Regions from separate parts of the Brevibacterium sp. genome, predicted to be linked through region 1. Evidence: predicted binding sites of a transcription regulator. Region 1 holds the regulator's gene; the other holds the start of a gene.
What was found. Region 1 encodes HrcA, which represses chaperone genes, less so after heat shock. Its sites were predicted from a motif close to TTNGCACTCGNNNNNNNCGAGTGCNAA; they were not measured.
Positions count from the first base shown of each region.

Region 1 (10,190 bases):
CGAACGCGGAATCACCATCAAGTCCCAGGCCGTGCGCATGCCGTGGGAACACGGGGACACTCCGTACGCGCTCAACATGATCGACACTCCCGGCCACGTCGACTTCAGCTACGAGGTCTCGCGGTCCCTGGCCGCCTGTGAAGGCGCGCTGCTGCTCGTCGACTCCGCTCAGGGCATCGAAGCCCAGACGCTGGCCAACCTGTACCTGGCCATGGAGAACGATCTGACGATCATCCCCGTGCTCAACAAGATCGACCTGCCGGCCGCACAGCCGGAGAAGTACGCGGACGAGCTCGCCAACCTCATCGGCTGCGAACCCGAGGACTGCCTGCTCGTGTCCGGCAAGACCGGTGAAGGCGTCGAAGAGGTCCTCGACCGCATCATCACCGATATCCCCGCTCCTGTCGGCGACGCCGACGCCCCGGCCCGCGCCATGATCTTCGACTCCGTCTACGACACCTACCGCGGTGTGGTCACCTATGTTCGGCTCGTCGACGGTTCCCTCAAGCCGCGTGAGAAGATCGAGATGATGTCGACCGGCAGCACTCACGAACTGCTCGAGATCGGTGCCTCCTCACCCGAGCCGAAGGCGACGAAGGGCCTCGGCGTCGGTGAGGTCGGCTATCTCATCACCGGGGTGAAAGATGTCCGGCTGTCGAAGGTCGGCGACACCGTCACGCTGGCCGCGTCTCCCGCATCGGAACCGCTCGAGGGGTACAAGGAGCCGCAGCCGATGGTGTATTCGGGCCTGTTCCCGATCGACGGCTCGGACTACCCGGTGCTGCGTGACGCGCTGGACAAGATCAAACTCAACGATGCCTCCCTGGCATACGAGCCCGAGACGTCCACGGCGCTGGGCTTCGGCTTCCGCTGCGGCTTCCTCGGCCTCCTGCACCTCGAGGTCCTCCGCGATCGGCTCGAGCGCGAATACGACCTCGACCTCATCTCGACGGCACCGAGCGTGATCTACGACGTGACCATGGAGGACGGGACCGAGACGACGGTGACGAACCCGAGCGAATTCCCCACGGGCAAGGTCAAGGAAGTCAGAGAACCCATGGTCCGGGCGACGATCCTCACTCCGAGCGACTACATCGGTGCGGTGATGGAGCTGTGCCAGACCCGTCGGGGCAACCTGCAGGGCATGGACTACCTGTCCTCGGACCGCGTGGAGATCCGCTACCGCCTGCCGCTGGCAGAGATCGTCTTCGACTTCTTCGACCAGCTCAAATCACGGACCAAGGGCTATGCGACGCTCGACTATTCCGATGACGGGGAGGATCCGTCGGATCTCGTCAAGGTCGATATCCTGCTGCACGGCGACCAGGTCGATGCGTTCTCGGCGATCGTCCACCGCGACAATGCCTACTCCTACGGTGTGGCGATGGCAGGCAAGCTGCGCAAGCTCATTCCGCGCCAGCAGTTCGAGGTGCCCATCCAGGCGGCCATCGGCTCTCGCATCATCGCCCGTGAGACCATCCGTGCCATCCGCAAGGACGTGCTGTCGAAGTGCTACGGCGGCGATATCAGCCGTAAGCGCAAGCTGCTCGAGAAGCAGAAGGAGGGCAAGAAGAGGATGAAGGTGGTCGGCACCGTCGAGGTCCCGCAGGAAGCCTTCATCGCGGCCCTGTCCTCCGACGAGCCGGAGACGAAGGACAGCAAGAAGTAAGTGCCCGCACAACCGACCGGTGAGGTCCCTCCGCGCGACGGTTCGCTGCCGACTTCGGCGGGGATCGGGGCCGCTGAGCGAGGGCTGAGCCTCTACATCCACGTCCCGTACTGCCGGGTCCGCTGCGGCTACTGCGACTTCAACACCTACACCGCCGACGACCTCGGCCCGGGCGCGTCCCGTGAGGACTACCGCGGAAACCTCGCCCGTGAGCTCGATCTGTCCGTGTCCACCCTCGCCGAGGCTGGGGCGGGCGACCGTGAGGTCTCGACGATCTTCTTCGGCGGGGGCACCCCGACGCTGCTCGCAGCCGACGTGCTCGCCGGGGTGATGGACGATGTCCGCGCCCGCTTCCGCCTGGCCGAGACCGTCGAAGTCACCACCGAAGCCAACCCCGACACCCTGGATCCTGCCTATATCGCGACTCTCGCCGGAGCCGGTGTCAACCGGATCTCCATGGGTATGCAGTCGGCCGTGCCGCATGTGCTCGCGACCTTGGACCGCACCCATGATCCGGAGAAGATCCCCGAGGTGGCTCGCTGGGTCAAGGACGCCGGACTCGAACTCAGCCTCGACCTCATCTACGGCACCCCGGGGGAGTCGTTCGCCGATTGGCGTCGCTCGCTGGAGGTTGCCCTGTCCAACGAGGTCGATCACATCTCGGCGTATTCCCTCATCGTCGAACCGGGAACGAAGATGGGCGCGATGGTGCGCCGCGGCGAACTGCCGATGCCCGATGAGGACGACTTGGCCGACAAATACGAGATCGCCGACGCCGCGATCTCCGCCGCCGGTCTGCATTGGTACGAGGTGAGCAATTGGTCGACCGGTCCCGATACGCGCTGTGAACACAATCTGGCCTATTGGCGCAATGCCGACTGGTGGGGCTTCGGGCCGGGCGCCCACTCCCATGTCGGGGGTGTGAGGTTCTGGAACGCCAAACATCCGCGTGCCTGGGCCGACCGGCTCGTGGCGGGGCAGTCCCCGTCGATCGGTCGGGAGGTCCTCGATGATCGGACCCGGGAGATCGAGCGGATCATGCTCGCCGCTCGGATCGACCGTGAGCTGCGCCTGGACTCTCTGGCTCCGGGCAGCCAGCAGGCGATCAGAACCTTCGTCGGACAGGGTCTGCTCGACGCGGATGGCGCCGCGGCCGGCTGGTTCCAGCCGACTCTGCAGGGACGTCTCATGGCCGACTATATGGTGCGCATCCTCACCGAATACGTGTGAACGAGTCTCGCCCCGCCATCCGGATCGGGCGGCGGGGCGAGCTGCTCAGCGAATCTGCGCCGGTGGGACTCTCGGGCTGCGTCAGCTCACTTGATCCAGTTCGGAGTCATCGGGATTCGGTAGCCCTCACCGCGGTTGGCTGCCATTCCGGCGATGATCTCGATGACGATCATGTAGATCGAGAGCACCGGCAGGAGCAGCAGGATGAGGAAGCCGATGCCGACGATCGTGAGGATTCCGCCGATCAGTCCGATGCCGAATCCGGCGATGACACCGATGATCAGCAGGTTGAGCGACTGTGCGCCATGATGACGCAGGAACGGCGACTTGTCCTTGTTGATGATGAAGAGGATGAGGGTGACGATCCAGCCGACGCCGACGACGTAGGTGGCGGCGTGTGCGAGGTGTGACCACAGTGCGGTGGTGCGTTCGCTCTGGTCGGCGTTCCAGAATCCGAGTGAGTTCGGACCGTAGGCGGCATCCGGAAGTTCTGCTCCCATGGGAACACCGGCGGCAGCCGACTGCGCCGAGGATGCTCCCTGGAATCCGTATCCCGCCTGCGGCTGTCCCTGGGGAGCGCCGAAAGGCTGCTGGGAGCCGTAGCCGGGCTGCGAGCCGTAGGCCGGATTCTGCTGCGGGGAGCCGTGCCCGGCGTGGGGCTGCTGAGAGCCGAAGCCGGGCTGAGATCCCTGCTGAGGGTTCTGCGGCTGCGAGCCGTACTGGGTCTGACCATTCTGCTGCGGCTGCGAACCCTGCTGCGGCTGCTGCGCTTGCGGCTGCTGTGAGCCCGACTGCGGGGAATAGTTCGGGGGCATCGGCTGTGACTGTCCGTTGTTCGGCTGCTGCGGGTTGTCCGACATGAGAGTCCCTTCAGAGTGTGCGATCACTCCACATTAACCCAGGGAGTGCGGGCTGTCCCAGAGTGCGCGGGGTGACGGGGGATGGTCACTTCACGAAGTTGATGGTGAGCGGAAACCTATACCCCTCGCCCCTGTTCGCTGCGACGGCGGCAATGATGTAGAGGACGCAGTAGACGAGTGGGACGATGACCGCGGCGTACATGATGATGATGCCGATCCCGAAGGTCACCAATGCGAGGATGAAACCGAGGATGCCGAAGACGAAGAGGGCTGCGAAGGTGACGATCGTGTTCGTGATCATCGCGTTGAGTCCCTGACGCGAATGCTCGCGGACGAACGGCGACTCGTCCTTCTTCACGAGGAACATGATGAGCGGCATGAACCCGAACAGAAGCGCGCCGAGGTGGGTCCACAGAGCCGTGGTCCGGTCGGGTTCGGGGGCCATCCAGAACTGTTCGGAGCCGGGTCCGTACGCCTGCTCGGGCAGGGAGCGGGAGTCGAACATCGCCGGGTTGTGCATCTGCGGCATGCCGTAACCCGGCTGCGCGCCAAATCCAGTCTGCCCACCGTACCCCGGCTGACCACCGTACCCCGGCTGACCGCCGTAACCAGGCTGCGCGCCGAACGACTGTTGTGAGCCGTAGCCCGTCTGACCACTGTGCGTCTGCGGCCGAGAATACTGCTGGCCCTGCGGCGCGTAGGGCTGCTGCGGGCCCGACGCCTGAGAGTAGTTCGGCGGCATCGGTCGGCTGCCCGGCTGCTCGGGGTGGTGCGACATGGGGATCCTTTCGAAGAACGCTTGCCCTCCAGACTAGCCGAGCCCCGCGTCCCGAGGATGTCGGGAAAGCCTCACTCCTGTGACAGTTTCGGCACACGCCGACAGCTCGCCGTGACCACCACGGGCCACCGACGCACCACCGAAGTCAATCAGCCGACGGTGACGAAGTCGATGAGCTCCTCGACCCGACCCGACAGCGTCGGTTCGACATCGGCGATCGTGCTCACCTTCCCGAGGATGCGCACCCACCCGCGAGCGACATCTCGATGGTCGGCGTGCGGCCATCCGATGCGCCGGAGGATTCCCGTCTTCCAGTCCTCACCGCGGGGGACGACCGGCCATTGCCGGATGCCGACGACATGGGGCTTCACCGCCTGCCAGATATCGACGTAGGGGTGGCCGATGATGTGGACGACGTCGCGGTAGCGCGGATCGGCACGGACCGCCTCGGCGATCTTCGATTCCTTCGTCCCGGTCACCAGGTGATCGGCGAGGACACCGACCCGATGGTCCCGATCCGGACCGAAGGCTGCGAGCTTGTCGGCGACGTCGTCGAGACCGCCCAGGGGTTCGACGACGACGCCTTCGATGCGCAGATCATCGCCCCAGATCTTCTCGACGAGTTCGGCATCGTGCTTGCCCTCCACCCAGATCCGCGACCCGCGGGCCACTCGAGCCTTCGCACCGACCACGGCGCGAGACCCGGAAGCCGTCCGCCCGGGCTGCTGCGCCTTCTTCTTCGGCAGCTGCACATCGACGGGCTGTCCTTCGAGGAGGAAACCCGGTCCCAGCGGAAAGGCACGGACCTTGCCGACGCGGTCCTCGAGCTTGACGACGACACCGGCCGTGGTCTTCTCCGCGCCGACGACAGCACCGACATAGCCGCTCATCGCATCCTCGAGAACCATGCCCAGGCCGAGCTCGACCTGACGGGACTTCTGCGGACGGTGCGACGACGGCGAGGAACCGGAGAGCACATCGGGGCCATAGCGATCAAAAGCATTCACGGGCACCCACCATAATCAAGGACGGTCCCGCAGGCGCGCAGACCCGCAGGTCACCCCCAGAAATGAATTCCGGGGACGAGAAGCGTAGAATTGGCACTCAGGCTCAAGGAGTGCCAAGTATCGGCACGGGACCGTGATCGGCTGAAGAGACGGAGAGGAGAACCGCGATGAACGACAGCAGACGTGCACAGGTGCTGCGCGCCATCGTCGAGGACTTCGTCGCCACCAACGAACCCGTGGGATCGAATGCGATCGTCCAGCGCCACACCCTCGGCGTCTCCCCGGCCACGATCCGCAACGATATGGCCCAGCTCGAGCACGAAGGCTATATCGCCCAACCCCACACCTCGGCCGGTCGGATCCCCACCGACCTCGGCTACCGGATGTTCGTCGACCGCATCGACGAGTTCAAACCGCTGACCACCGCCGAGCGCCGCGCGATCTTCCAGCTCATCGACGGCGATGTCGACCTCGACGAGATGCTCGACCGCACCGTCCGCGTGCTCTCCGGCCTCACCCGCCAGGTGGCGCTCATCCAATACCCGACGGTGTCGCGGGCGCGCATCAAACACGTCGAGATCGTCGGCCTCGGCCCCGGCCGGATCCTCGTCGTCCTCATCACCGACGCCGGTCAGGTCGAGCAGAAGTCCGTGATCACCCCGACCCCGCTCGACGAGGATGCCGTCCGCGGGCTGCGCGACCAGATCAATGCCGATTTCGCCGGACGCACGCTCGCGCAGGTCTTCGGTTCGTCCCCCACCGCCGAGGCGGTCGCCGCCGAATCGAGCGAGTCGGCGGGACGTGACGAGTCCGGACTCACACAGGTCAGGGCCGCCGTCGTCGACCTCGTCGCCGCGACCCGCGAAGAGCGCATCATCATGGCCGGGACTGCGAACCTCGCCCGTTCCGGCAGCGAATTCGGAGAGAAGATGGCCCCGATCCTCGAAGCCTTCGAGGAGCAGGTGGTCCTGCTCCGGCTGCTCACCTCGATGGCAGAGGACCATGGGGGGATCAGCGTGCGCATCGGGCGTGAGAATACTCACGAATCGTTCAGTTCGACTTCCGTCGTCGCCGCCGAATATGGTCATGACGCGGGTTCGTCGGCCAGACTGGCGGTGCTCGGCCCGACCCGGATGGACTATCCGACGACGATCTCGGCAGTCCGTGCCGTCGCGAAGTACGTGTCCTCGATCCTCGACCGAGGGTAGGGCCGGTGCAGTGACGACGACCAGGGGTGCCCGCAGTCGGGCAGCACGCAACCGGTGAGTACCGCGCAGGAGCGCAGCCACCACCACGAACAGAGAAGACCACTACGTCAGGGAGAGAGAAGTTTCTGTGGCCGATCACTATGAAACACTCGGAGTGTCCAAAGACGCTTCCGCGGCTGAGATCAAGTCGTCGTACCGGAAGCTGGCACGCAAGTACCACCCGGACGTCAATCCCGGTCACGAAGACGAATTCAAAGCCATCTCACTGGCCTACGACGTGCTCTCGGATCCGGAGAAGCGCCGCAACTACGATATGGGCGGCGGCGAGAACGGTCAGGGCTTCCCCGCCGGCGGCGGCTTCGGCGGATTCGGCGACATCTTCGAGACCTTCTTCGGCGGTGGCGGCGGACAGGCCGGAGGCCCCATCCCGCGCACACAGCGCGGCAAGGACGCCCTCGTCGGCGTCAACATCGACTTGAAGACCGCGGCCTTCGGCGGCACCGTCGATCTCGACGTGACCACTGCGGTCGTCTGCGACACCTGTTCGGGTGCCGGCACGCAGGAGGGCACGAAGATCGAGACCTGCTCGCTGTGCCACGGCGCCGGCAGCGTCCAGCGCATGACGCGGACCCTGCTGGGCCAGATGGTCACGAACCAGACCTGCAACTCCTGCCACGGCTTCGGCACCGTCATCCCCAACCCCTGCCTCAACTGCCAGGGCGACGGACGCGTGCGCAAGCAGCGGACCATGAAGATCCGCATCCCCGCCGGAGTCTCCGACGGCACCCGCATCCAGCTGTCCAGCCAGGGAGAGGTCGGTCCCGGCGGCGGACCCGCCGGTGATCTCTTCGTCGAGGTCATGGTCACCCGCCACGAGGTCTTCCAGCGCGACGGCGACAACCTCCGGGCCGCCGTCTCGGTGCCGATGACCGCAGCGACCCTGGGAGCGACCATCCCGTTCGAGACCTTCGACGGCACCCAGGACCTCACCATCGCCGCCGGCACCCAGTCCGGCACCGTCGTCAAACTCCCCGGACTCGGCGCCTCCCGCCTGCGCTCGGAGACTCGCGGCGACCTGCTCATCACCGTCGACGTCCTCACCCCGGACACCCTCGACGACGAACAGCGCGAACTGCTCGAGAAGCTCGCCGAACTGCGCGGAGAGGAAGCACCGCGGGCCCAGATCTCGACGGAGAACCGCGGAATGTTCTCCCGCATGCGTGAGAGGTTCGCCGGTCGGTGAGTCTTCCCGTATTCCGCTCCGCCACCGCCGCCGAGGCGGTCGTCGGGTCCGCTCTCACCCTCGGTGAGGACGTGGCCGGGCACGCGGTGCGGGTGCGTCGGATCGGTCCCGGCGAGGACATCGACATCGTCGACGGGGACGGCACACGGGTGCGCGGAACCGTCACGGCCGCCTCGACGAGCGAGCTGACGATCGACGTCACCGCGGTGACGCACGAGGACAGCACCGGCCCACGCCTCGTGCTCGTCCAGGCCCTGGCCAAGGGCGACCGAGACCTGCAGGCGATCGAAACGGCCACGGAGATCGGCGTCGACGACGTCATTCCCTGGGCCGCCGAACGTTCGATCGCCGACTGGCCGGCGAAGAAGCGGGAGAAGATGGCCGCGAAATGGGAGAACCTGCTGAATGCGGCCTCCCTGCAGGCCAGACGCTCCCGGTTTCCGGTGCTGCGCGAACTCGTCCGCGGGGCCTCCCTGGCCACAGCCTTCGACGAGTCCGATGCGGTCTTCGTCCTCCACGAGACCGCTCAGCGCAGACTCTCCGCAGCGCTGGCCGATCTGATCGCGGAGGGCAATTCGCCGCTGCCGGAGCGCATCGTCTTCGTCGTCGGGCCCGAAGGCGGCATCAGCGACGGCGAACTCGCAGCCTTGACCGGCCGTGGAGCGAGACCGGTGCTGCTGGGACCGACGATCCTGCGTTCGTCATCGGCAGGACCCGCCGGTCTCGTCCTGGCCCAGAATTCATTGGGCCGTTGGTGAGACACCGGACTAGGATGGAAGCACACTCTGGCGCCGCCGGTGACGGTGCGCCCACTTGCAAAGGAACATTCTGGACATCACTCCACCGAACCCGAACGCCATGAACCCCACCGACTCGGACGCCGCCGCACCCGGCGACGGTGCCGCGGGCAATGATGCCGTGACGGACACACGCGACGCCGAACGCGACACCGTGCGGCTGGTCATCCCGGACTCCATCGACCTCGTCGCCTTCTTCGGCCCCGGAGAGTCGAATCTGCGCGCCCTGGAGAAGACCTTCGACGACCTCGACATCCACGTCCGGGCCAATCAGGTCCAGGTCACCGGTGACCCCCAGCGTGTCGAAGCCTTCGTCAGCGTCATCGGGGAACTCAAGAAGCTGCACACGGCCGGCCATCGCATCAACGAAGAGACGATCGAGAGGGTCACGACGTTCTCCTCCGAGGGAGCGGCCGCCTCGGCGGTGCTCGGCACGGACATCCTCTCCACCAGGGGAAAGTCGATCCGTCCGAAGACGATGGGCCAGCACGACTACGTCAGGGCCATCCGCAACCACACGATCACCTTCGGCATCGGTCCGGCCGGAACCGGCAAGACCTACCTGGCGATGGCGATGGCCGTCAACGCCCTCCAGCACAAAGAGGTCTCGCGGATCATCCTCACCCGGCCTGCCGTCGAAGCCGGCGAATCCCTGGGCTATCTGCCCGGCACGCTCAACGACAAGATCGACCCGTATGTGCGTCCGCTCTATGACGCCCTCCACGACATGGTCGATCCCGAATCGATCCCGCTGCTCATCGAGACCGGCACGATCGAGGTCGCTCCCTTGGCCTATATGCGCGGGCGCACCCTCAACGACGCGTTCATCATCCTCGACGAAGCCCAGAACACGACGGCCGAGCAGATGAAGATGTTCCTCACCCGCCTCGGCTTCGGATCGCGCATGGTCGTCACCGGTGACATCTCCCAGATCGACCTGCCGGGCAAGACCCGCAGCGGACTCAAGGTCGTCCGCGACATCCTCGACGGCATCGATGACCTGCAGTTCTGCGAACTGGGCAGCAAGGACGTCGTCCGGCATTCGCTGGTGACGAAGATCGTCGAAGCCTACGACCTGTGGGGGAGTGCCGAATGAACACCGAGATCCTCAATGAGACCGACGCCGAGGTGGACCTCGACGAAGTCGTGGCCCTGACCGAATACTTGGGCTCTGCCCTGCACATGCACCCGGGGGCGGAGCTGGCCGTGACGATGGTCGATTCGGCGGCGATGTCCGAACTCCACGTCACCTGGATGGATCTCGAGGGCCCGACCGACGTCATGTCCTTTCCCATGGATCAGCTCCACCGTGGTGAGCCGGGGACGCCGACCGAAGGTCAGATGGGCGATATCATCATCTGCCCCGAGGTCGCCGGGGCTCAGGCTCGGGCGGCCGGT
Region 1 is NZ_JBQDYQ010000059.1:5,657-15,846, reverse strand. Features, by position in the region: gene lepA (translation elongation factor 4) at 1-1,669, shown strand, start outside; gene hemW (radical SAM family heme chaperone HemW) at 1,670-2,899, shown strand; gene ACTIIH_RS13570 (DUF4870 domain-containing protein) at 2,986-3,759, opposite strand; gene ACTIIH_RS13565 (DUF4870 domain-containing protein) at 3,845-4,537, opposite strand; gene ACTIIH_RS13560 (DUF3097 family protein) at 4,687-5,550, opposite strand; gene hrcA (heat-inducible transcriptional repressor HrcA) at 5,712-6,752, shown strand; gene dnaJ (molecular chaperone DnaJ) at 6,880-7,995, shown strand; gene ACTIIH_RS13545 (16S rRNA (uracil(1498)-N(3))-methyltransferase) at 7,992-8,753, shown strand; gene ACTIIH_RS13540 (PhoH family protein) at 8,854-9,888, shown strand; gene ybeY (rRNA maturation RNase YbeY) at 9,885-10,190, shown strand, end outside.

Region 2 (11,445 bases), on a different contig from region 1:
ACCGATGAACAGGTCGCGCAGATCCTCTACACCTCCGGCACGACGAGCTCACCGAAGGGATGCGTGCATTCGCACCGCAATATCTTCCAAGTCGGCACTCTCATCAACCTCAACATGGACTACCGCGACGACGACCGGTACCTCATCTGCATGCCGATCTGGCATTCGGCGCCGCTGAACATCGCGCTCATCCCCACCATCCAGATGGGTGGAACGGTCGTCCTCCAGCGGGCGTACCACCCGGTGGAGTCGATGCAGATCATCGCGGCGGAACAGATCACGACGTTCTTCGGACCCACTGTCGCCTATGTCGCGCCGATCATGACCGCGAAGAAGCTCGGCTTCGATTTCGCCGACTATGACTTCTCGTCCATTCGCCGGTGGAACTACGGCGGCGCTCCGATCGACCGCGCGACGGCGGCCATGCTCATCGAGGCCTACGGGACGAACCAGTTCTACAACCTCTTCGGAATGTCCGAGATGGGTCCGACCGGCTGCCTTCTCGGACCTGAGGACCAGCTCCGCAAGGCCGGGTCCGTCGGCAGGCATGCCATGGTCGGCAACGCCATGCGAGTGGTCACGGCCGACGGTTCCGAAGCAGGTCCCGGTCAGACCGGCGAGATCTGGTTCGCCGGTGACACCCGGATGCGCGAATACCTCGGCAATCCCCAAGCCACCGAGGCGGCCTTCGAGGGTGAGTGGTACAAGACCGGTGATCTCGCTCGGCTCGACGAGGACGGGTATCTCTATATCGTCGACCGCTCGAAGGACGTCATCATCGTCGGCGGCGAGAATGTATTCTCCCTCGAGGTCGAGGAGGCCGTCATCGCTCACGACCGGGTCGCCGACGTCGCGGTGGTGGCGAAGCCGGATCCGCAGTGGGGCGAGCAGGTCGTCGCCTTCATCACGACCACCGATGGTGGGGACTTCACCGTCGATGAGCTGCGCGACCACCTGGCCGACAAGCTCGCCCGCTACAAGCTGCCGCGCGAAGTACTGACCGTCGATGAACTGCCGCGCAACCCCTCAGGCAAGCTGCTCAAGCACAAGCTGCGCAGCGAGGTGGCCGCCGGCTGAGCGGCACCCCTCCAGTTCCGTCTCGGCGAGGCGATCCGCCAGGCTACGGAACCGTCCTCGGTTCCCGGATCTCACACAGCTTCGAGTGCCTCGACGGGGCTGATCGATGTAGCCGCGCGGGCGGGTTCGCGGCTGGCGATGAACACGGCGATGAGGGTGCCGCCGATGACGGCGATGACGACCGTCCAGGGCACGCTCGGGGCGAAGAGGCCGAGCAGGGGCGAGAGCAGTGTCAGTGCGCCGACCCAGCCGAAGCCGATGCCCAACGGCACGGCGACCAGGCAGGCGGTCAGGCTCAGCTGCAGGCCTTCGGCTGTGATCATCCGACGCACGCGCTTCGGGGTCTGGCCGAGCGCCATGAGCAGCCCGATCTCCTGAGTACGCTGACGCACGGAGAGCATGAGCGTGTTCGCGACGCCGATGACGGCGATGATCACGGAGAAGAGGATGAGGGCCAACGCGAACAGCATCGACTTGTCGATGACGGTGGCCAGCGCGTCCTCGAGACCGCCCCACCCTTCCTTGCCGAGCGACCTGGCATACCGCAGCAGCTGATCGCGGAAGGTGGTCATGGCGGTGGCGAACATGACGATGAGCGTGATGCCGATGACGAGTCCGATGACCGTGCGCGCGTTCCGGGTGGGATGGCGGGCGATCGTCGAGGCGGCCAACCGGGACACCGCGGTGCGCCCGCACAGCCAGCCCATCGCCGCCTGCAGGGGCGGCAGTATCCACGGGTGGCCGATGATGACGCCGAGGAATGTCAGGCTCGAGCCGAATGCGGTGAGCACCACGCTGATCACGCTGATTCGATGATCGGCGGCCCCGATCACGGCGTTGACGAGGAACGTCAGCCCCATGGACAGCAGAATCAGCGAGGCGGTGAGTCCGCCGAGTGAGGCGCGGGCATCCTCGGGCCGGAGCTCCACCACCTGCGAGGTCGCCTCGATCGGAGAGATCCCCGTGATGCGGCGCGCACCCAGGTACGCCGACAACCAGGTCACGATGATGGTGGCGAGGGCGGGAACGGCCATGGTCGGGGTGAGGAGGGCGACCTCCTCGGTGATGGCGTTGCCCAGATAATTCTGGGCCGCTTTCGCCAGCCCGGTCGATGCCGCGAAGGCGAGCACCGCGGCGGGAACGGAGATGATCAGTCCCTCCGCCGAGGCGGCCCTGCGCAGCCGTTTCGACGACGCCCCGATGAGGCGCAGCAGAGCCAACTGGCGACTGCGACCGGCGATGATGATCGAGAACGTATTCGCGATGACGATCGCGGAGACGAAGAGGGCAATGAGGAAGAAGGTGAACCCGACCATCGACAGCAGGTTCTGCGCGGTCTCGGATTCGGCGATGATCTTCTCGGACGACAGCCACGCCGTCAGGATCGCGATGCCCTGCATGATCGCGGTGCCGAAGAGGGCAGCGATGAAGACGACGAGGACGCTGGGGAGGAACTGCCGCGGGTTGGTTCGGATTTCGCGCAGCGGGTTCATCGGCTCACCGCGGATTCGGCGCGTTCGTCGATGTCGAGCATGGTCGAGGCGATCGCCTCAGCAGTGATCGCGTCGTTCAGTTCCGTCACCGGGGTGCCGTCAGCGATGAAGATCACGCGGTCCGCGTGGGCGGCGACGATCGGGTCGTGGGTGACGAGCACGATGGATTGGCCGAAGTCGCGGACGACCTCGACCATGATCGCCATGACTTCGCGGCCGGACTTCGCATCGAGGTTGCCGGTCGGTTCGTCGGCGAAGAGGATGTCGGGGCGGGTCGCAAGGGCTCGGGCGATGGCGGTGCGCTGCTGTTGTCCGCCGGAGAGCTCGTTGGGTCGGTGTTTGAGCCGGTCCTCCAACCCCAGGCGGTGGACGATCGTGGTGATCCAGGCACGCTCGTCGGCGTTCGGGCGACGATCGTCGAGTTCGAAGGGCAGCCGGATGTTCTCCTTGACGGTGAGCGTGGGCACGAGATTGAACGCTTGGAAGACGAATCCGATCCGGCGGCGGCGCAGGGCGGTGAGGTCGTCGTCGCGCAGCTTCGTGATCTCCTGTTCGCCGAGGTGGACCGTGCCCGAGGTGGGACGATCGAGTCCGGCGAGGACGTGCATGAGTGTTGATTTCCCCGAACCCGAGGGCCCCATCACCGCGGTCAGCTTGGCCGGTGCGATGTCGGTGCTGACCCCGCTGAGAGCCGTGACCGCTGCCCCTTTCGGATCGAAGACCTTCGAAACGTCGCGAAGTCGGGCAATGGGCATCGTCGGGCCGGTGGTCATGGATTCCTCATGCGTCGGTGCAAGCTGTCATTTCCAGACTAACGAGGATCAGCGCCCAGCAACATGAAAAGCGACTGGCCAGTAGGTGTGAGCCAGCTGTGTACAGCGGGTGCTCTGGCCGCGCGGCTTCCCTTGTTGGGCATCCTCGATCACGATGTGATCTTCCCCGACGGCGCGATCGTGCACAACCCCCTGCGGGTGCTGGCCAATGATGCCGGCGCCGAGGTGGTCTTCACTCTGTTCCGTCTGCCGGGAGTCGACGACGCCGAGTTCGACCGCGATGCCGACTTGGTTCGAGCCGACCTCGCCCGCCTGCGCGCTCATCTCTAAGCGAACCGCGCATAAGCACGACCGCGCCGGAGCGCCCTTCGTCCAGGCCTCGCGCGCGTGCACCAAGCCGACAACAACGACACATCCCCATGCCCGAGCACGCTCTAGACGGCACAAAGCGCGCAACCACGACTGGAGCACAGTGGCTTCAGGCTTTGTGTACACCTGTCTCTGAATTGCTCAGGTACTTCAGTGTGCATTTCAGAGCAGGGTGTGTCGAAAGTGGAATCCTGCGCGCCCGAGGCCCTTGAGCCTACCTGCGCGCGGAACGCAGCCGGCGATATGCGCGACGGGCGAACTCCGTGGTTCGGCGACCTGTGCTCTCCACGCGCCGGGCTGCTCGGACAGCAGGCTCTGCCTCGCGCCGCTCATCTCGTCGGCGGGCCTCGTCGCGTTCGGCGCGTAGGCGCTGCAGCTGCGACTTCACCGCCTGCACCTCTTCGTTCGCCCGTGCCGCCTTCCGGTCCTTGAGCGCCATCACCAGCCCGTAGTTCTGGACGGCGTTGAGACGTTCGCGGACTACGCCGATGTCGTCGACGTATGGGTTGTCGATCGCTTCGGCGTGGAAGAAGCCGGGTGCTTCGGTCTCCGCCGCTCCGGGGGTGTCGCCCAGCGTCTTCGCGACGACGAAGTCCCACCACTGCTGATGCTCAGCGCGGCGCTTCTGCGACTGTGCACTCAGTCGGCCCGTGAGCTCGTCTCGGTTTCCCACCGCTCCGACGGCAGTCGACACGATGTCGTCGACCGAATCGAGCGGCAACACGTAGTCCTCCATACCGACGTTCTCCGCAGCTCCCCTCATGCGGATGGACGAATAGAGGTTGGGGGCCAACGAGATGAGGGGAACGCCCGCAGCTCCGGCGAAGATCGCCGCGTGGTACCGGGTCCCGACGACCAGTTGGGCCTGCTCAGTCAGGGCGATGAGCTCTCGTGCGGTGAGCATCCGGGTGGGAACGACCTCAGCATGCCCGCTGCCCCGAGCGATCTTCGGGTCGGTGAGCTGGTCTCTCGTCTCCGGCGCTGGTGGCAGTGCTCCGCCGTGCGGCACAAGCAGCACCCACAGGCCGGTATCCTCGGCGAGCCGACGGGTGAGTTCCGCCAGTCGTGCGTGATAGTCGTCATCACTGAGCATCGGGGTCGAGGCCTTCTCGGCGAAGCTGGCCAGGATGAATGGACGTTCGGTCAGATCCGACACGGCAGACCGGTCCTCGTCGCGGGCTGTCAATGAGAACGCGTCGTCGACCTGACGGCGCACCGTCGCGGAGCCTCGTCCGAGATCGTCGACGAGCTGGGTCGTGTAGCTTTCGCGGGTTCCGACGAACTCCGCCTCGGCGAGGAGGTCGTGGACGATGTCCCGATCCTCGTCGTAGATGAGCGGGCCGAGAGTCTGGCTGGTCAACGCATACGGTTTGCCGAGGGCACGGGCGATCTTCGCCAGGGTCGCACGCTCGTAGATGTGTTGGGCGAACATCGAGTTGAGGTTGCCACCGCCCGCGATGAGGACGGCCGCGGAATTCCGGACTGCCTCAATGACGTCAATCGCCGGGTCATCTGCCTTCAGCGCATTCCGGTCTCCGGCGACGTAGTCGAGGATCTTCTTCATCCGAGAGGTATTGGGACGTCGGTCGCGCCTGAACCCGATGCGTCTGACAGCGTCGACGCCGTACATTTCGCTCGCGTGCTGGGGTTGACCGGCGATAAGCGTGATGGCGATATCCGCTCGGGCACGAAGCTCATCGATGGCCAGTTCCGTCATCGCCTCATCGCCGAGGTGGTAGAACCGGCTCCAGCCTACGTCGCCGATCATCGTAATTCTCTTCATGGATCCCTTGTTCACGTCATGCACTGCAGAACTTCAATCGAATGTTCCGATCACTGTAACGACAGCGATGCGTTCGCTCGTGAACAGCACCTGTCTCCGAGGTGAATACGTTCGCGTCGAAATCGACAACGGAGACAGCCGCGGAGGCAACCGCCCTGAACGCATTGAAAGGGTGGCGGGCCGTCTCGGCGAGGGTGCATACGCCGATGAATGCGACAGTGGCCCGGAACGTGATGTTCCGGGCCACTGTCGTGGTCAGAGATGACTCAGTCCGAGCGGATGGCTCAGTCCTCGTCCTCCTCTTCCTTCTTCTCGACAACCAGGGTCTCGGTGGTGAGAACCAGGGCGGCGATCGAAGCGGCGTTGCGCAGCGCCGAACGGGTGACCTTGACGGGGTCGATGATTCCGGCGCCGATGAGGTCGCCGTAGTCACCGATGGCGGCGTTGTAGCCCTGGCCGGAATCGAGGTCGGTCACCTTGGCGACGACGACGTAGCCGTCCTGGCCGGCGTTCTCGGCGATCCAGCGCAGCGGTTGGACGACTCCGCGCTTGACGATCTCGGCACCGGTGAGTGCGTCACCGGACAGTCCGAGGTCGTTGCCGTCGAGGACCTTCGCAGCGTGGATCAGAGCCGATCCACCGCCGGCGACGACACCCTCTTCGATGGCGGCTCGAGTAGCGGACACGGCGTCTTCGACGCGGTGCTTGCGCTCCTTGAGCTCCACCTCGGTGGCGGCGCCGACTTTGATGACGGCGACTCCGCCGGAGAGCTTGGCCAAGCGCTCCTGCAGCTTCTCGCGGTCCCAGTCGGAATCGGTGTTCTCGACCTCGGCGCGGATCTGAGCGACACGACCGGCAACAGCATCGTCGGCACCGGCACCATCGATGATGGTGGTGTTGTCCTTGGTGACGGTGATGGTGCGGGCGTTGCCGAGCTCTTCCAGAGTGACCTGGTCGAGCTTCATGCCCATGTCCGGTGTGACGACCTGGCCACCGGTGAGGACGGCGAGGTCCTCGAGGATGGCCTTGCGACGGTCACCGAAGCCGGGAGCCTTGACGGCGGCGACGTTGATGATTCCGCGCAGCTTGTTGACGACCAGGGTCGACAGAGCTTCACCCTCGATGTCCTCGGCGATGATGAACAGCGGCTTGCCGGCCTGCTGCACCTTCTCGAGGACTGGCAGGAGCTCCTGGATGTTGGAGATCTTGCCCTGGTTGATGAGGATGAGCGCGTCGGAGAGCACAGCCTCCTGGCGATCGGCATCGGTCACGAAGTGCGGCGACAGGAAGCCCTTGTCGAACTGCATTCCTTCGGTGATCTCGAGTTCGACGGACGCGGCCTGCGACTCGTCGATCGTGATGACGCCGTCCTTGCCGACCTTGTCGAAGGCATCGGCGATGAGCTTGCCGATCTCGGGCGACTGAGCCGACAGACCGGCGACGTGTGCGATCTCCGAAGAGTCGGCGACGTCGCGGGCGATCGTGCCCAGCTGCTGCGAGACGGCCTCGACGGCGGTCTCGATGCCGCGCTTGAGCTGTCCGGGTGCGGCACCTGCGGCAACGTTGCGCAGTCCTTCGTTGACGAAGGCCTGAGCGAGAACAGTCGCGGTGGTGGTTCCGTCACCGGCGATGTCGTTGGTCTTGGTGGCGACTTCCTTGGCCAGCTGTGCGCCGAGGTTCTCGTAAGGATCGTCGACCTCGACCTCACGGGCGATGGTGACACCATCGTTCGTGATCGTGGGAGCGCCCCACTTCTTGTCGAGCACGACGTTGCGGCCCTTGGGTCCCAGCGTCACCTTGACGGTGTCGGCCAGGGTGTTGACACCCTTTTCCAGTGCACGACGGGCTTCGTCGTTGAATTCCAATGATTTAGGCATTCGTCCTCCTGTCAGTGAAGTTGTCGTTCAGGGGATTCAGCCGATGACGGCGAGCACGTCGCGAGCCGAGAGCACGAGGAACTCTTCGCCTGCGTACTTGACTTCGGTGCCTCCGTACTTGGAGTAGATGACCTTGTCGCCGACGGCGACGTCGACCGGCACGCGGTTTCCGTTGTCAGCAACGCGGCCCGGGCCCACTGCGACAACTTCGCCTTCCTGAGGCTTTTCCTTGGCGGTTTCGGGAATGACCAGACCACTGGCGGTAGTCTGTTCTGCTTCGACCTGACGGATGACAATCCGATCTTCGAGTGGCTTGATGGAGACCGACATATCGGGCCCTCTCCCTTCGCTGGGTTCTATTTCATCGAGTCAGACGGCGGCTTATGCCATGAACCTCTCGTCGTCGCGGGTGCCGAGCGATTCGACCGTCTCATGAAACTGGCACTCAATGAGTGCTAGTGCTAATTCTGACTCTAGAACGCTCTTAGCACTCGGTCAACTTGAGTGCCAGCAATTCGTCATCCTCTGGGCGAAAGTTCAGATTGGGCCTGGAACCCGGGGTTGCCAGGCACCGAAAAGCGTGGGCCCCGAGGATCTCTCCTCGGGGCCCACGCTTCGTGCTGGCCGCCTCAGCTCAGTTGCCGATATCTGTTGTCAATGGCGGCCAGAGTTCATGGCCTCTACAGGCGCCCAGTCGGGGAACTCGGCCCTGATCTCAGATCAGGCGCAGGCCCACTGACCCCAGCCGGCTGCGGCCTGGAGCTTCTTGGCACGCTCGAACTGCTCCCGCGGGCTGGCATCGATCGGGTTGCCGCTGCCGCCCATGGACTGCCAGGTGGCGAGCTTGAACTGGAACAGACCGAAGTGCGCGCGGTTCGACTGGTTCACCGCACGGGGGTTGAAGTTCGACTCGCACTTGGCGACCTGGTACCACTTGGAACCGGGGCCGCCGAGCATCGCCTTGATCTCTGCGGTGCTCATGTCGCCGCCACCGGAGCCGGAGCCGCCGCCGGTGTTCGAGTCGCCGGAATCACCCGAACCGGAGTCACCCGAACCGGAGTCACCCGAACCGGAATCGCCTGAACTGGAGTCACCGGAATCGCCCGAACCGGAATCGCTGGAGTCACCCGAGTCGGAGCCGCCGGTGTCCGCCGGTTCTTCCTTCTTCTTGGTGCCCTGAATGACGACCTTGGTCTTGGGCTCGGAGAGGACCTTCTCGTCCTTCTTCTCCTTCTTGACCTCTTCGCCGTTGATCGTCTTGACCTTGTAAGTGACCTGCTTTTCGCCATCCTTACCTTCGGTCTCGACCTTGGTCTCACCCTCATAGAGGGAGTCGGACTTCTTGGTCTCGACCTTGGCCTTGATGGTCTGCTTGTCCTTGACGGTGTCGTTCTTCACGCGGTTGACGGTGAGCACCTGGCCGTCGGAGACCTCGGCGGACATCGGCACGGACAGGAAGTCGTCCTTGTTCAGCTTGACGCCCGTGTCCTTGAGGGCTTCCTTGGCGGTACCCACGGCGGCCGAGACCTTGTGGTCCTTACCATCGGCGACGACGGTGAGGTCCTTCGACGTGGTCACCTCGATGTCATTGCCCTCGTCCTTCAGCCGCTGGCCGGCCTTCGCATTGAGGTCGGCGCCCTTCGCGTCGACGCCGAGGTCGGCCAGAGCCTGACCGACGGTGTTCGCGTTGGTCCATTCGTCGGATTCCTTGCCATCGACGGACAGCGCCACCTTCTTCGCCGTGTTGACGGTGATCGTCATGTCACGGTCGACCTCGGTGCCCACGCCGGGCTTGACCTGGTCGCGCTTATCGACATCGATCTCATGGCTGTCGAGGATGTCCCCGACCGTTCCGCCGAAGGTCCGGATCTCCTCGGCCTGCCCGTTGACCTCCAAGGTCACAGGCTTGTTCATGGTCACAACTGCGCCCGTGCCACCGACGAGTCCGGTGATCACGACCGCCTGTGCAGCGATCTGAACCTTGCGGTTCTTCAGAAAATCAATCACAAAAATATCCCTGAGCAGAGTTTATCGACCCGTTCACTGTAACCGATTCGTTACACGGTTCGCAAAATATCACGGAAATGTAACGGTGTGAGTTTCCTGAGGGCGTGTCTGACCTGGAGTTCCCCATGTTTTAGGGGGCATTCCCGACCGTGACATCTCCTCGCCGAGGCGGCGCACCGATTCGTTACCTCGCTCACTGAGCCTGAGGCTCGGTCCAGCCCGACGGTCGCAGTGCGACACGCGCCAACGGTCGGTCGCTCATCGATCGGCTGGAGTTCTCATTCCCAGCTGCCGAGGGCCCGCTCCGCGTTGGTCCACACGGCAGCACACAGATCCTCTTCGCTCATCTCACGCACCTCGGCGAGTTTCCGCGCCGTGATCGCCGTGAGGTAGGGACCTCCCGGCTTCCCGCGATGCGGGTGCGGGGTGAGGAACGGTGCGTCGGTCTCCGTCAGCAGCAGCTCCAGTGGAGCCGCCGCCGCGGCCCGCCGCAGCTCATCGGCGTTCTTGAACGTGAGGTTTCCGGCGAACGACATGTAGTAGCCTTCCGCGGCGCACTCGCGGGCCATTGCCTCGTCACCGGAGTAGCAGTGGAAGATCGTGACTTCGGGGGCGCCTTCCTCCTTGAGGATGCGCAGCACATCAGCGTGTGCCTCCCGGTCGTGGATCTGCAGTGCACGTCCTGTGCGCTTGGCGATCTCGATATGGGCACGGAAGGAGCGCTGCTGCTTAGCGACGCCCTCCTCTGCTGTGCGGAAGTAATCAAGACCGGTCTCCCCCACCACACGCATGCGACCATGCGAGCTCACGAGCGATTCGATCTCGGTCAGCGCGTCGTCGAGCAGGCCGCGTTCGGCCAGCCGCGGTGCCTCGTTCGGGTGCAGGGCGGCTCCGCCGATCATCCACGTCCGCCCCTCGGCAGGAGGGGCGGGCACGGTGCGCGGGTCGGCCACCTCGGCGGGGGAATCCACTTGCGTGACCGCCTCGGCGGGGGTGCCTGAATATTGGGACGACACGAGCGCGGTCGTCCACCGGGCTGCCGGCAGGTCGCAGCCGATCTGGACGATGCGCCGGACTCCTGCCTCGGCGGCGGTGTCATGGAAGAAATCCAGCGTCGGGAACTCTTCGTCCGTCTCCGGGGTCACCTCGGGTTCCGGTTCGCCGGCGCCCAACGGCAGCCGCACACCCGTGCAGATGTCGAGGTGGGTGTGGGTGTCGACGATGGGGTGAGGCAGCGGTTCGGGCACCTGTGGATAGGTTCCGGCGGCGCGCGAGGCCATTATTCGGTCTCCTCCACGAACTTCGGGAACACGGGTTCGGGTTTCGGCAGGGGCGTGCCCGGCTCGAGCGGGAACCCGACGGCCGCGAACGACCGGGGATCCGCCTCGGCGGCGGCGATGCCATCGGCAGCGGCCTCGGCGACGTTCGGCGCCAGGGCAGCCGAAGCGTAGGCGGCACCGGCGGCGACGCCGATGCCCGCACCCGCCGACACGGTGCCCATCACCTCGGCGCCGGATCCGGAATCGACGGCGGTCGGCAGGACCTTCGCACCGGCCTCACCGACGCCGGCGGGCACACCGAGGAGGTCGAGGATCTTGCCCGCAGAATCGGGCATGACCGGCTGGATGAGGATGGAGATGATACGCACGACCTCGATCGTCACCCACAGCACGGTGGCCATGCGATCGGGGTCGGTCTTCTTCAGCTTCCACGGCTCCTGAGCGGAGAAGTAGCGGTTGGCCTCGGACAGCACCTTCCAGCAGGCCTCGACGTAGAGGTGGAGAGCCTGGGTGTCGACGTGGCGTCGGGCGGTCTCCGGTACGGCCCGGGCGAGGGCGAGGAGCCGCTCGTCCGCCTCACTGAGTTCGCCTGGCTGCGGGACCTGGGCGTCGCAGTTCTTCTGGATCATCGACAGCGAACGCTGGGCGAGGTTGCCGTATTCGTTGGCGAGGTCGGAGTTCTTGCGGGTGATGATCGAGTCCTTCGTGTACGAACCGTCGTGGCCGTAGGAGAACTCGCGGAAGAGGAAGAAGCGCAGGGTGTCCAGGCCGAAGGCGTCGACGAGG
Region 2 is NZ_JBQDYQ010000015.1:16,817-28,261, reverse strand. Features, by position in the region: gene ACTIIH_RS06455 (class I adenylate-forming enzyme family protein) at 1-1,077, shown strand, start outside; gene ACTIIH_RS06450 (ABC transporter permease) at 1,149-2,570, opposite strand; gene ACTIIH_RS06445 (ABC transporter ATP-binding protein) at 2,567-3,343, opposite strand; gene ACTIIH_RS06440 (hypothetical protein) at 3,431-3,673, shown strand; gene ACTIIH_RS06435 (polysaccharide pyruvyl transferase family protein) at 3,927-5,495, opposite strand; gene groL (chaperonin GroEL) at 5,780-7,372, opposite strand; gene groES (co-chaperone GroES) at 7,409-7,702, opposite strand; gene ACTIIH_RS06420 (ubiquitin-like domain-containing protein) at 8,093-9,379, opposite strand; gene ACTIIH_RS06415 (TatD family hydrolase) at 9,658-10,659, opposite strand; gene metG (methionine--tRNA ligase) at 10,659-11,445, opposite strand, start outside.
Region 2: a site for HrcA is predicted at 7,857-7,883, ahead of groES (co-chaperone GroES). Genes of this name have one in related genera too.